3 regions of the Geodermatophilus maliterrae genome follow, and region 2 is predicted to be linked to each of the others. Evidence: predicted binding sites of a transcription regulator. Region 2 holds the regulator's gene; each other region holds the start of a gene.
The links. The regulator LexA, encoded in region 2, represses DNA repair genes until DNA is damaged. The targets are predictions, from matches to a motif close to TCGAACANNTGTTCGA.
Positions count from the first base shown of each region.

Region 1 (4,579 bases), on a different contig from region 2:
GCGGGCCGCTGCTCGCCCTCGGCGGCTTCGGTCTGGTGGCCGCCGTCTCGGCGGCGCTGGTGCTGCCGCTGGTCGTGGTGTGGCTGCGGGCGGGCGCGGCGGGCTGACCGCTCAGCGGCCCCGCATGCCGCGCCACAGGAGGACGAGCGTCACCAGCATGCACAGCGCGATGCCGATCTCCAGGACGGTGTCCCAGGTCGCCGAGCCGGTGGTGGGGAACACGCCTCCAGACTAGATCACCAAGTATGGTGAAGCGACTTCACCGTGCAGGAGGCTCATGATGTCCGGCCCCACGTCCGCCGACGACCGCCGGGTGGCCGCGCTCGACCGGGTGGTGGAGGTGACCGTCCTCCTCGGCCGCGACATGACGGCGTCCCTGGCCGCCTCGGGCCTGACCGTCGCCCGCACCACGCTGCTGTGGCAGCTGCGCGCCACCGGGCCGAGCACCCAGCGCGTCCTGGCCGACGCCCTCGGCACCAGCGCCCGCAACGTCACCGGCCTGGTCGACGGCCTCGTCGACGCCGGCCTGGTCACCCGCGAGCCGCACCCGGGCGACCGCCGCGCCACCCTGGTCACCCCGACGGCGCGGGGCGAGGAGGTGCTCGTGGAGCTGGCGAGGGGGCAGGCCGAGCTGGCCGGGCAGCTGTTCGGCGGCCTGTCCGGGGAGCGGCTCGACGGCCTCGTCGACGCCCTGGACGAGGTCCTCGAGCGGCTGCGGGCGCTCGTCCCGGGCGGCGCGACGTCCGGGAGCCCGTCGTGACCGCCGGCGAGCTGGTCCGGCGTGCGGTGGCCTCCGAGCTGGGGACGTGGCGCAGCCTGGCACGCTGGGTCCGTCGCCGGCCCGACGTCCCGCCCGGCGCGGAGCCGTTCCCGTACGCGTCGGCGGTGACCCCGGTGCTGTGGACCTTCATCGTCCTGTCGGCGGTCGAGATCCCGCTCGTCGACTGGCTCCTGCCGTGGCCGTCGCTGCGCGTCGCCCTGCTCGTCGTCGGTGCCTACGGGCTGCTGTGGATGATCGGCCTGCTCGCGGCGATGCGCGTGCACCCGCACACCGTCGACGCCGAGGGGCTGCGGTTGCGCTCGGGGGCGTCGGTCGACGTCCGGGTGGCGTGGGAGGACGTCGCCGCGGCCCGCGTCCGCCGGCGCAGCGTCGAGGGCTCGCGGACGGTCGTCGTCGCCGAGGAGGGGGAGCGGCGGGCGGTGTCGGTGGCCGTCGCCGGGTCCACGCAGGTCGACGTCGAGCTGCGGACGCCGCTGGTGCTCCCGCTGGCGCGCGCCGGCGGGCAGCCGGTGGGCGAGTTGCGCCTGGCCGCCGACGACCCGGCCGCCCTCGTCCGGCGGCTGCGGGCGGGGATCGCCGCGGCGGCCGCCACCCCCGAGGGGGACGCGCGCTAGCGTCGGGGCGTGCGCCTGCAGGAGTTCTGGTCACGGCTCGACGCCCAGTTCGGGTCGATGCGGGCGCAGAGCGTGACGCGCGACCACGTGTTCGCCGCGCTCGGTGGCCGCACCGCCGCGGACGCCATCGAGGCCGGCCTGCCGGTGCGCCGGGTGTGGCTGGCGATCTGCGAGGAGTACGACGTCCCGCCGAAGGACCGCTGACCCGGCCCTCTCCGGCGCCGCTCCCGGGCGGCCGTCCCGCGTGCCTGCGTGTCGCTCGACTCGAACGTGTGTTCGCCCTACAGTGGCGTCCACAGGGAGGTCGCTCCTCCACAGGTCCGGCTCGTCACCGGAAAGTGTCAGACCCCCGACCTAGCGTCGTCCCCGACACCCACACGACTCCGCACCGCGACTCTCCCGAAGGTGAGCACCATGGCAACGCTCGACCGCGACAAGGCCCTCGACATGGCCCTGGCCCAGATCGACAAGCAGTTCGGCAAGGGCTCGGTCATGCGGCTGGGCGACACCCCGGCCCAGGCCATGAAGGTCATCCCGACCGGCTCGATCGCGCTCGACATCGCACTCGGCATCGGCGGCCTGCCCCGCGGCCGTGTCGTCGAGGTCTACGGCCCGGAGGCCTCCGGCAAGACCACGGTCGCCCTGCACGCGGTGGCCAACGCCCAGGCCGCCGGCGGCATCGCGGCCTTCATCGACGCCGAGCACGCCCTCGACCCCGACTACGCCCGCGCCATCGGCGTCGACACCGACGCGCTGCTGGTCAGCCAGCCCGACACCGGTGAGCAGGCGCTCGAGATCGCTGACATGCTGATCCGCTCCGGCGCTCTCGACGTCATCGTCATCGACTCCGTGGCGGCCCTGGTGCCCCGCGCCGAGATCGAGGGCGAGATGGGTGACAGCCACGTCGGTCTGCAGGCCCGCCTGATGAGCCAGGCGCTGCGCAAGATCACCGGTGCGCTGAACAACTCCGGCACCACCGCGATCTTCATCAACCAGCTGCGCGAGAAGGTGGGCATCGTCTACGGCTCGCCCGAGGTCACCACCGGTGGTCGCGCGCTGAAGTTCTACTCGTCGGTGCGCCTCGACGTCCGCCGGATTGAGACCCTGAAGCAGGGCACCGACGCCGTCGGCAGCCGGGTCCGCGTCAAGGTGGTCAAGAACAAGGTCGCGGCCCCCTTCAAGCAGGCCGAGCTCGACCTGCTGTGGGGTCAGGGCTTCAGCCGCGAGGGCGGCCTCATCGACGCCGGCGTCGAGCAGGGCTTCATCCGCAAGTCCGGCGCCTGGTACACGTACGAGGGCGACCAGCTCGGCCAGGGCAAGGAGAACGTCCGCACCTTCCTGCGCGACAACCCCGACCTCGCCGACGAGATCGAGAAGAAGGTCAAGGAGAAGCTGGGCATCGGACCGCAGGTCGACGCCCCGGTCGCTGAGCCGGCCGCTGCTCCGGTCGACTTCTGAGCGATCCGGTGACCGGCTGGTCCGGCTCGGCTCCCGGGTGGGCTGACCCCGAGCAGTCCGACCGGCCCGGAGGTCGGCGGGGTCGCGCGCCACGCGACCGCGCCGCCCGCCGACGGCGGCCCGGACCGTCCCCTGACCCGGACGGTCCGGCCGCCGTGCCCGCCACGGACGACGCACCTCCCGGGGACCCCGCCGACGACCCTGGCGACCCGGAGTCCGTGGCCCGCGCCATCTGCCTGCGGGCGCTGACCGGCTCGGCGAAGACCCGTCAGCAGCTGGCCGACCTGCTCGAACGCCGCGGCGTCCCCGAGGAGGCCGCCGGTGCCGTCCTCGACCGCTTCGGCGAGGTCGGCCTCATCGACGACGCCGCCTTCGCCCGCGCCTGGGTGAGCTCCCGGCAGGCCGGCCGCGGCCTGGCCCGCCGCGCGCTCAAGGCCGAGTTGCGGGCCAAGGGCGTCGATGGTGAGGACGCCGAGCAGGCCCTCGCCCTCGTCGACGACGAGGACGAGCGCGTCTCCGCCCGGCGGCTCGTCGAGCGACGGCTGCCGAGCCTGCGCCGCGTCGACCGGGTCACCGCCACCCGCCGGCTCGTCGGCATGCTCGCCCGCAAGGGCTACGGCGGCGGCCTGGCCGGGGCCGTCGTCCGCGAGGTCCTCGACGAGACCGGCTTCGGCACCGACCACGGCGGGGACGGCTGGGAGGACGACCTGCCCTGACGGGCTGACACGAACGGCGACGGGCCCCGTCGGCGACCGCAGCAGCGGCCGGCGACGGGGCCCGTCGTGTGTCCGGGTGTGGCGTCCCGGGAGGTCAGCCGGCGGCGGCGCTCCACGCGGTGAGGTCGACCGCGCGCCCGTCCGGAGACTCGTCGTCGGCGACCAGGCAGGCACCCCGGCCGCCGGGCGCCGAGTCGTGAGCGGCACGCAGCCACTGCTGGACCAGCGCCTCGAAGCTGCGCTCGGGGCGGGTGGCCGGGCGGCTCACCGGGCCGAGGAACGTCAGGTCGAGCTCGTCCCCGTCGCGGGTCCGCAGGACGATGCGGCAGCGCGCGCGACGGTGCCGCGCCGGGGGGACCACCTCGCGGATGACGGCGGACTCAGCCCCTGCGGCGAGGGCGAACTGCGCGGCAGCCGCACGCAGCCGGTTCACGAACTCCTGAGCGGCGTCGACCTGCCCCACGGGCAGGCGCACCACGGCGGGCAGCGGCGGCACGACGGGGCAGAGAGCGGTGTCCACGCCCCCTCTCTCGGCAGGCTGGCCCTCGGGCCTGACCACCCGCGCGACGGCGGTGTGCCACGGTGTGCGCGGGACTCCGCGTGACCGTTCCGTGTCCGCCTCTCGGTCAGACGGGGCCGCCGCCCCCGCCCATCTGCACGTCGGCCGGGAGCTCGATCTCCTTGGCCGCCGCCGTCTTGCTGCTGCTGCGGGTGCGCTTCTCGATGGTGCGCGCCAGCTGTGACAGCAGCACGTTGAGGACGATGTAGATGAGGCCGGCGGCCACGTAGAGCTGGAAGGTGTACTGGCTACCGAACTGGAAGTTGAAGAACTCGACCAGGCTGCGCGCGGTCCGCAGGAGCTCGACGTAGCCGACGATGAAGCCCAGCGACGAGTCCTTGAGCAGGACGACGAGCTGCGCGACCAGCACCGGCAGCATGCGGCGCACCGCCTGAGGCAGCAGGACCAGCGTCATGACCTGCGTCTTGCGCATGCCCAGGGCGAAGGCCGC
Region 1 covers NZ_JBFNXQ010000165.1:1,211-5,789, reverse strand. Annotated here, with positions in the region: partial or broken gene ABQ292_RS25825 (MFS transporter) at 1-107, shown strand, start outside; gene ABQ292_RS25820 (MarR family winged helix-turn-helix transcriptional regulator) at 281-760, shown strand; gene ABQ292_RS25815 (hypothetical protein) at 757-1,395, shown strand; gene ABQ292_RS25810 (DUF3046 domain-containing protein) at 1,405-1,599, shown strand; gene recA (recombinase RecA) at 1,810-2,853, shown strand; gene ABQ292_RS25800 (regulatory protein RecX) at 3,009-3,569, shown strand; gene ABQ292_RS25795 (hypothetical protein) at 3,664-4,089, opposite strand; gene ABQ292_RS25790 (amino acid ABC transporter permease) at 4,196-4,579, opposite strand, start outside.
Region 1: recA (recombinase RecA) is a predicted target of LexA. The motif match lies at 1,660-1,675, and genes of this name have one in related genera.

Region 2 (4,579 bases):
CCACCCCGTCGACCCGCTGTCAGGTGGGCGACCCGCGGCTGGCGGAGCTCTCCGGCCTGGTCGACGTCGGCGACCGCATGCTGGCGATGGTCGACGGCGGCGATCAGGTGACCGTGTACGTGCTGGACGGCACCTGCCAGGTCGTCGACGTTGTCACCGCCCCGCTGGACCCCTACGACCCCGAGGACCTCGCCGTCGGCGCCGACGGCACCGTCTGGCTGGCCGACACCGGGGACAACAACGCCACCCGGGCGACCGTCGCGCTCCTCGCCCTGCGCCCCGACGGGACGACGGCGCTGTACCGGATGACCTACCCCGACGGCCCGCACGACGCCGAGGCGCTGCTGCTGGCCCCCGACGGCACGCCGTACGTGGTGACCAAGGAGGTGCTCGGTGCCAGCCACGTCTACCGGCCGGCGACGGCGCTGGTCGACGGCGGGACGGTCGGACTGGCCGACGTCGGCACGGTGACCTTCACGCTGACCGGTACGCCCGGGGGCCCGGTGGGGCGCGCGGGCCAGCTGCTGGTGACCGGCGGGGCGGTCGCCCGCGACGGCAGCCGGATCGCGCTGCGGACCTACACCGACGCCTACGTGTGGCCGCTGGCCGGCGCCGACGTCCCCGGCGCGCTGGCCGGCGAGCCGGTGCGCGTCGCGCTGCCGGGCGCGCCGCAGGGCGAGGCGGTCAGCTTCACCGCGGACGGCAGTGCCCTGCTCGTCGCCGGCGAGGGCGTCCCCGGCGACGTCACGCTGGTCCCCGTCCCCGCCGCCACGGCGCCGTCGTCGACGGCGCCTCCCGCCGACCCGTCCCTGCCGGGGTTGCTCTCCGACGGGAGCGGCGGTGTCCCGCCCGTCACCGCCGGGCTGGTCGCCGCTGCCGTGGCGACGGCGCTGGTCTGGATCGGTGGGCGGCTGCTCCGGCGGCGCCCCGCGGCCGGCGACGCGCCCGGGCCGCCCCGGAACGGCTGACGGCCGCCCCGCGAGCGCGGGACGGCCGTCGGGCCGGAGCAGCGGTCAGACGCGGCGCAGCACCGTCACGACGCGGCCGAGGACGGTCGCCTCGTCGCCCGGGATCGGCTCGTAGGCGGGGTTGTGCGGCAGCAGCCACACGTGCCCGTCGCGACGCTTGTAGGTCTTCACCGTGGCCTCGCCGTCGAGCATCGCGGCGACGATCTCGCCGTTCTCCGCGGTGGGCTGCTGGCGCACGACCACCCAGTCGCCGTCGCAGATGGCCGCGTCGACCATCGAGTCGCCGGCGACGCGCAGCATGAACAGCGTGCCCTCGCCGACCAGCTCGCGGGGGAGCGGGAAGACGTCCTCGACCGCCTGCTCGGCGAGCACCGGGCCACCGGCGGCGATCCGGCCGACCAGCGGCACGTAGGTGGGTGCGCCGGCGTCGGCCGTGGCAGCCGGAGCCGCGGGTGCGCCGGTCTCGGCGGGCGTCTCGCCGGGGAGCCGGACGTCGAGCGCCCGGGGGCGGTTGGGGTCGCGCCGCAGCCAGCCCTTCTTCTGCAGCACCGAGAGCTGGTGGGCGACCGACGACGCCGAGGACAGGCCGACGGCCTCGCCGATCTCGCGCACCGAGGGCGGGTAGCCACGGCGCTCGATCGAGTCGCGGATGACCTTGAGCACCCTGCGCTGCCGCTGGGTCAGGCCGTCGCCGGCCTCCGTGCGGTCGGGGAAGGTCCGCACCGCGCCGGCCTGGTCGGCCGCGTCCGGGGTCTCCGTCGCCGCGCCGGCCTTCGCGCCGCGCCGGGTCGCCGTCCCACCGGTGCGCGTGCGCTGGCCGGTCCCGCTCGTGCCCGCCACGTCTCCTCCTCGCCGACTGTGCCGCCACAGCCCTCGTGTCCTGCCCTCCGCCCGCGGTGCCCCGGTCCGGCTGCCGATCCCGTGCGGGACCCGCGGCGGGCCGTGACCCCCACGACGCCCGGGGGCGACGGCGGACGGGTGCTGAACGGACGGTAGCGCCTCGGCGCCGGTACTTCAAACGTGTGTTCGAAACCGCGTGACGTGTCGGGTCGCCCCTATCGGGAGCGTGCGGTAGGAATCGTACGGGCGTTCGATCGAACACCTGTTCGACCGGGTGGGCTCGACGAGGAGGAGTGGTCATGGGGAGCGTGCGGCAGGACGTGCTGCAGTTCGACGCGACGGTCCGGGTCCCGTGGCGGCCGTTGCTCGGATCGGGGGCCGGTGGGGGTGCGGCGGCTCCCGGTCGCTCGGCCTGGCCGGCGGTGCGGGCCGCCCTGCCGGGCTCCGGACCGCGGGTCACCGGGCACCTGCGGCCCGTCCCCGACCGGCCGGCCGTCCCCGGGGGGCGCACCGGCGGGGCCGGTCCGGCCGTCGAGGCGCCGCCCACCCGCCGCGACCCGGCCCGCCCGAGTGGGCGGCCGCTCCGCTCCAGGACCGCCACCGGCCCGGTCCGGGGCGGGTGCGCGCCGTCGCCGGCCCCTGCGCGGCTGACCCGTCGGGGGCGGCGCCTCCTCGCCGCGCTCACCCTGGGCGGGGCCGTCGCCCTGGGCTCGTGGATCTCGCCCCTGCTGCCCGGCGGCGACGGCGGGCTGCGGCTGGCGGGGGAGAGCAGCGTCGTGGTCGAGCCGGGCGACACGGTGTGGTCGATCGCAGGCGAGCTCGCCGGGGACGGGCAGGACGTGCGGGTCGTGGTCGACGCCATCGAGGAGCTCAACGACCTCGAGGACTCGGCGGTCGTGCCCGGCCAGGTCCTCCAGCTGCCGTGAGCGCCGCGCCGACCCCGGGTGTCGCGTCGACCGTGGGCGCCGCGTCGACCCTCGTGGAGGCACGCGGCGTGCGCGCGGTGCCCCGGCCCCGTCCCGGCAGACTTGGACGAGGCTGCCGCGTCCGGTTCGTCAACCCTCCGCGCGAGGTCGCTCACGGATGGGAGCCGGTCCGGCACCTACGGTCGAGGGCGTGTCAGCAGCCGTGAACAGCCGGGCCGCAGTCGCCTTCCGCTCGCCGCAGGACGTCGAGGTCTGCCTGGACGGCACGTGGGCGCCCGGCGCCATGCTGGGCTGGCGGCACGACGAGACCGGTGGTTGCCAGGCGCAGGTCCGGTGGCAGGACGGAGCCGAGGGGGAGTCCACCTGGGTCGACCTCGCGGCCGTGCGGCTGCCCGAGCGGCACCTCGCCCTCGCCTCCGCCGAGGCGCCGGCCGTCGTGGCGTCGGCCGTCGTGGCGGCGGCCGGCGCCGGCGGTGGCGGGCAGGGTCCGGCGTCCCGACCCGACGCGACCGTGGTCATGACCGCGGTGGCGTCGGCCCGCCGCGCGTTCCGCGCCGTCCGCCGGCACGGCGCCGACGGCACCGCCGAGCAGCCCGCCGTGGGGTCCGCCGGCGCCGGGCGGCACCGCGCGCCCGCGGACGCCGGCCGCCACCGCGCCCTCACCGCCGAGATGCCCGCGATCGCCCTCGGCGCGCCCGCCCACGTCTCCGCCGCTGCTGCTCCCGGCGGCGCTGCCGGTGAGCCGGACCTGCTGACCCGCCCGATCCGTCTCGACGACCTCGCGTCGCACCCGCGTGGCGGCCGTCCCGCCGTCCGCCCCACCGTCTGAGTGGTCCCGGGGACTCCTACGGAGTCCGCCCGTCGGTGACCCTGTCGGCGTCCGTCCGGCGTCCGCCCGGCCGTCCCTTACCCCTGCCCCGGCCCTCTCCGCGCGTCGACACGCGCGGCGTCCCGGCGTGTCGTGTGACGGGTGGGAAGCGTGCTCGCACCTGGTCACCGGTGGGTCACGACCGCATCTCGGCGGAAGAGACACGCCCGCATCCGGCTTGCAGATGTAGTGGGGCCCGGCCTAGGGTTCCCCTACATCTAGTAGTTGCACCGCTGGGAGTTCTCCACAGGTCCGTCCTCAGGACTTCCCCCGGGCATCCACCGGATGTCCCCAACGGGGTCCACAGACGGACCCCCGGGGCGATCAGCGGCCGCCGGCACCGGCCGCCCGGGACCGGTCACCGGTCACGGGCGACCAACCGGTCGCGGAGGGGAGGTGAACCGCAGTGCGCTGCCCGTTCTGCCACAACCCCGACAGCCGGGTGATCGACTCGCGCGAGGCCGACGAGGGGGCCACCACCCGCCGCCGCCGCTCGTGCCCGGCCTGCGGTCGCCGCTTCACCACCGTGGAGGAGGCGGTCCTCGCCGTCGTCAAGCGCAGCGGCGTCAGCGAGCCGTTCAACCGGGCCAAGGTCGTCGCCGGCGTCCGCCGGGCCTGCCAGGGCCGGCCGGTCGACGAGGACCAGCTGCAGCAGCTCGCCCAGCAGGTGGAGGACGCCATCCGCGCCAGCGGGGCGGCCGAGGTCCCCAGTCACGAGGTGGGGCTGGCGATCCTGCGGCCGCTGCGGGAGCTCGACGAGGTGGCCTACCTCCGCTTCGCCAGTGTCTACCGGGCCTTCACCTCCCTCGAGGACTTCGAGAAGGCGATCACCGAGCTGCGGGCCCGCCACCTCGCCGGCGGCAACCCGCCGCTGCCCGGGATGCAGCTCGACCCGCCGGCGCCCCGGCGCCGCGGCGGCGGGCGCGCGCAGCCCGCGGCCGACCGCACGCCGTCCCCCTGACCGCCGTCCCCTGACC
Region 2 covers NZ_JBFNXQ010000032.1:4,792-9,370, forward strand. Annotated here, with positions in the region: gene ABQ292_RS11815 (hypothetical protein) at 1-968, shown strand, start outside; gene lexA (transcriptional repressor LexA) at 1,014-1,808, opposite strand; gene ABQ292_RS11825 (LysM peptidoglycan-binding domain-containing protein) at 2,108-2,734, shown strand; gene ABQ292_RS11830 (hypothetical protein) at 2,925-3,563, shown strand; gene nrdR (transcriptional regulator NrdR) at 4,009-4,563, shown strand.

Region 3 (4,579 bases), on a different contig from region 2:
CACGTCGGGCGGGAAGTCCTCGGGGACGTCGAACTCCGCGCGGACGGCGGCGAAGTCGGGGCCGGGCGGCGCGTCCTCCGGCCAGCGCGGCACCGCCAGCGGCAGCGGGACGCCGTCGTCCTCGGTGTCGCCGTACCCGGGGCCCTGCGCTGCGCTCGGGTTCCACGTGGAACTCACGCGACGCGCACGTCCTCGACGCCCTCGATCGAGACGACGTCGCCCCGGCGGACCTGCCGGCCGCGGCGGTCCTCGGCCTCGCCGTTGACCCGGACCGCGCCGGTGACCAGCACGTCCTTCACCTGGGCGCCGGTGGGGACGGCGTCGACCAGCTTGAGCAGCTGGCCGAGGCGGATGGTCTCCTCACCGGGACGGAGCTCGACGGTGCGCACGACCCCAGTCTCTCCGCTCAGGCCGGGAGGAGCTCGTCGCCGACCGCCACGCGGCCGGGGACGGGCACCAGGGCCCCGACGGCGAGGACGCCGCCGCGCTCGCGGTGGACGGTCTTGAGGATGGACGTGTCGCGGCCGATGCCGCCGGGCTGCGGTCGGGTCACCATGACGCAGCGGCTCACCGGCGTGCCCACGTCGAGCACCGCCGTCCCGAGCCGGACCGTCCCGCCGACCAGCTCGTCCTCGCCGTCGCCGGCCAGCAGCACGTTGGACCGGAACCGCCGCCGGTCCCAGGTGCCCAGCGTGCCGGTGGAGACCAGGGACACGCGGATGCGGGAGCTGTCGTGGAAGGCGCCGCTGGCCCCCTCGAAGGCGTCCCACTCGTACTCGCCGTCCGCCGCCACCACGGCCGGGTTCTCGTACTGCCGCGGACCCTGCTCGGTCTCGGCCCGGCGCAGGGTCACCTGCCGGCCGAGCCAGGCGGAGAGGACGTCGTCGTCGGCGGTGACCGTGCCGTCGGGCAGCACGACCTCCACGCCGCCGTCGGTGCGCAGCCGGGCCGCCGCGAAGAGCAGGTCGGGCACCCGGCGGGCGGTCAGGCCGTAGCCGGTGGACCGGTCGAACAGCGCCCACTGCCGGTCGCCGCTCAGGCCCTCGGGCCCGACGTCGGCGGTGTCGAGCCGCTCGCCCTGCAGCGACTTGACCGGGTAGCGCCACAGCTCCTGCACGTGCACGTCAGCCTCCGGGGGTCCAGCGCAGGGTCCAGGTGCCCGACCAGGTCTCCCCCGGGTCGAGGACGACGAGGTCGACGCCGTCGGCCAGCGCGTTGGGCGGGCAGGTCATGGGCTCGACGGCGAGGCTGCGCCGGCGCTGACCCTCGGGCAGCGTCTCGCCGCTGTAGACCTGCAGCCACGGCCAGGACCGGTCCACGGCCAGCTCGAGCTCGCCGGCGCTCCCCCGCAGCCGGACGCGCGCCCAGCCGTCGCCGTCCCGGTCGAGGTCGGTGACGGCGTCGTCGAGCGCGCGGTCCCCGATCCGGCCGACCGCGCCGTCGAAGGGACGGCGGGTGCCGGTGGGCAGGCCGCCGTCGAGCTCCAGCGCGGTGCGGGCCGGGACGGTGACCTCGGCGTCGCCGATGCCGCCGTCCTCCGTGGCGCCGACCGAGAGGTAGGGGTGCATGCCGGCGCCGAGGGGCGCCGGCCGGTCCCCGGCGTTGCGCACGCGGACGGTGACGGTGAGCCGGTCGGACGCCAGCAGCGTGTCGACGGCGGCGGCCAGGCGGAACGGGTAGCCCGGCCGCGCCTCGACCACGGTGCCCACGGTGAGCGCGTCGGAGTGGCGGGCGAGCACCGCCCACGTCTGCCAGGTGACCAGCCCGTGCGCCGCGGGCTTGCCCGGGGCGGCGACGTCGAGCTGCAGCTGCTGCCCCTCCCACGTCCACTGCCCGTCCCGCAGCCGGTTGGGCCAGGGCAGCAGGACGCCGCCGCGCCGCCCGGTGGGCACCGTGCCGGTCGGGTAGCCGTCGAGGACGTCCCAGGCGCCGACGGAGAGCGCGCGCAGGCCGCCGCCGCGCAGGTCGACGGCGAGCCGGGCGTCGCCGCTGACCAGCTCGACGTCGACCGGCTCGGTCGCGGGCCAGGCCGTCATGGGCGGGACGTTGCTCATGGGGGGCAGCCCACCACACCGCGCCACGTCCGTCAGTCCGGATCTGCCAGCGGGTCGACGGCGGCGGGCAGCTCCCGCGGCCGCGCAGCCGGATGTCGGCTTGCTCGGCCCACAGCGCCGTGCCGATCGGGGAGGGCGTCGGCGGGCTCCGGCAGACCTGTCCGCCACGATCCTCGGGCGGCCCGGATCCCTCTCGCCACCCATGCGCGCGACGCCGGTCAAGTGATCCGCCGGCGGTGGACAAGCTCCTGAGCTGGGGATATGTCGTGCAGAGGCTGCCGCGTCCGGGTAGACTTCGAACACCTGATCGAACCAGTGGGAGGTGCAGTGGACGAGTTGGCCGCCGCGCTCGACGCCCTTGCCGGCGACGACCTGCCCGCCCTGCTCGGCCCGCAGCTCAACCAGCGGCTGCGCCTGTTGCTGACCGCGCAGAACAGGCTGGCCGCCGAGGTCGCCCGCACCCTGCGCCAGGGCGAGCAGGCCTCCGCCGCCGAGCACGACGGGCTCAAGACGATGCAGTCGTGGCTGCGCGGGCACGGGCACCTCTCGGCGGCCGAGGCGGCACGGCTGGTGGCCACGGGGCGGGCACTGGAGCAGCTGCCCGCGGTGGCCGCGGCGTTCGCCGCGGGCGCGTTGACCGCCGGGCAGGCCGCGGTCATCGCGCCGGTGGCCGACCCGGGCAACCTCGCCCGCGCCGCGGATGTCGGTGTGGACGTGGCCGAGGTCGACGCCGCGCTGGCCGTGGTGGCGGCCCGCCAGCCGTACCAGAAGCTGTCCGAAGTGGTGTGCGGCTACCTGGACCGGCTCGATCCCGACGGTCCCGAGCCCGACCCGACCGAGGGCCGCCGCCTGACGCTGGTCCGGCACGCCGACGGGTCCCGCACCATCCGCGGCGATCTCGACGCTGCCGGCGGGGAGAAGCTCGAGGTCGCCCTCGAGGCGATCGTGCAGGCCGGCCGCTGCGCCGGGGACGCGCGAACCCGCGCACAGCAGCTCGGCGACGCCCTCGTGCAACTGGCCGACAACGCCCTCGCCTCCGGTGGCCTGCCGATGCTGCGCACCGTCAAGCCGCACGTGGCCGTCATGCTCGACCTGGACGACCTCGCCGACCCCGCCCCCGGACACGGCGCAGCCACGATGGGGTCGGGAGTGGTCATCTCCGCCGCCCGGGCGCGCTGGCTGGCCTGCGACAGCACGGTCACCCGCGTGGTCATGGGCCCCGATGGACAGCCGATCGACCACGGCCGCACCAAGCGCCTGGTGCCCGCGCCGGTCCGCCGCCTACTCGACATCCGCGACGGCGGCTGTGTGTTCACCGGCTGCGACGCCCCGACGTGGTGGTGCGACGCCCACCACCTGCTCGAGTGGATCAACGGCGGCGAGACCAGTCCCGATAACCTGGCTCTGCTGTGCGAGCGGCACCACACCAAGGTCCACCACGGCTTCCGCGTCGAACGACGACCCGACGGACGATGGCGCACCTGGCGACCCGACGGCACCGAGATCCGCATCGGCGCCGCACTCCGACCCGCAGCCTGATCCCTCACCGTCACCGCACCCGACCGACCCTCCCGCTGCTCCACGTGGAACAGCGGGAGGGCGGACGTGCGCGCCCACTGGCCGGGAGCGGGCCCGCCGGAACGACGACCCAGGGCCGGGTTTCGGGGGCTCGGCCGACTCAGGCGGTGGAGGTCACCTGCTCGGCGATCTGGAGAACCTGCTCCCGGGTCAGCGTCTCCGGCGCCAGCAGGATGAAGAACGGCCCGCCGGGGAGCTGCCCCACGAGGTACCGATAGGGCGAGCCGCCGTCGCCGCCCGCGAGAGCCAGCCGGGCCGGCTGCCCCTGGACCGTGACCGGCTCCGGTGGCGCGGTGAGCGACATCCCCTCGAGCAGCTCGTCGAGCGTCCCGGGGTACTCGCGCCCGACCAGGCCCAGCCGCAACAGCTGGTCCGGGTCGGTGTCACTGACGAGGTCCAGGCTCCGGCTCTCCTCGTATCCCCCCACCGACCACCCGGCCGGGGCGAGGCCGAACTGCAGGCCCACCGGCTGGGGCCGGTCGACGAGCGTCTCGGCCACCGCGACCGCGGCCGCCGTCCCGCCGTAGGCACCCTCCCCGAGGACCTGCACCCACCGGCCGTCCGGGCGCTCCCAGAGGAGGTCGACGGAGGAGTCGCCCCGCCACACCTCGGCCTCGACCCCGTCGACGGTCGCGGTCCCGGCCGGGTCTCCCTGCACCGACCACCCGTAGTCGGGCGAGCTCCTCGGGTCCTCCGGGAAGAGGTGCACGAGGACCCGGTCCCCGCCGGTGGACGAGTAGTCGGCGACGTAGAACGGCGGCGTGTTCCCGTAGGCGGCGATCCCCCCGCGCCGGCTGAGGAACGGCGTCAGCCCCTCCGGTGCGGGGTCGAGCGACAGCGGGAAGGTGACCTCCTCGGCCGCGACGAGCGCGATCCCGCCCGGCGTCACCGGGGCCGCGGTCGGCGCGGCGGGACGATCCGGTACGGCACTGTCCGGGGTCACGAGG
Region 3 covers NZ_JBFNXQ010000077.1:3,857-8,435, reverse strand. Annotated here, with positions in the region: gene ABQ292_RS19615 (RNB domain-containing ribonuclease) at 1-177, opposite strand, end outside; gene ABQ292_RS19610 (RNA-binding S4 domain-containing protein) at 174-389, opposite strand; gene ABQ292_RS19605 (MOSC domain-containing protein) at 407-1,123, opposite strand; gene ABQ292_RS19600 (aldose epimerase family protein) at 1,125-2,036, opposite strand; gene ABQ292_RS19595 (HNH endonuclease signature motif containing protein) at 2,382-3,593, shown strand; gene ABQ292_RS19590 (hypothetical protein) at 3,733-4,579, opposite strand, start outside.
Region 3: ABQ292_RS19595 (HNH endonuclease signature motif containing protein) is a predicted target of LexA. The motif match lies at 2,350-2,365, and genes of this name have one in related genera.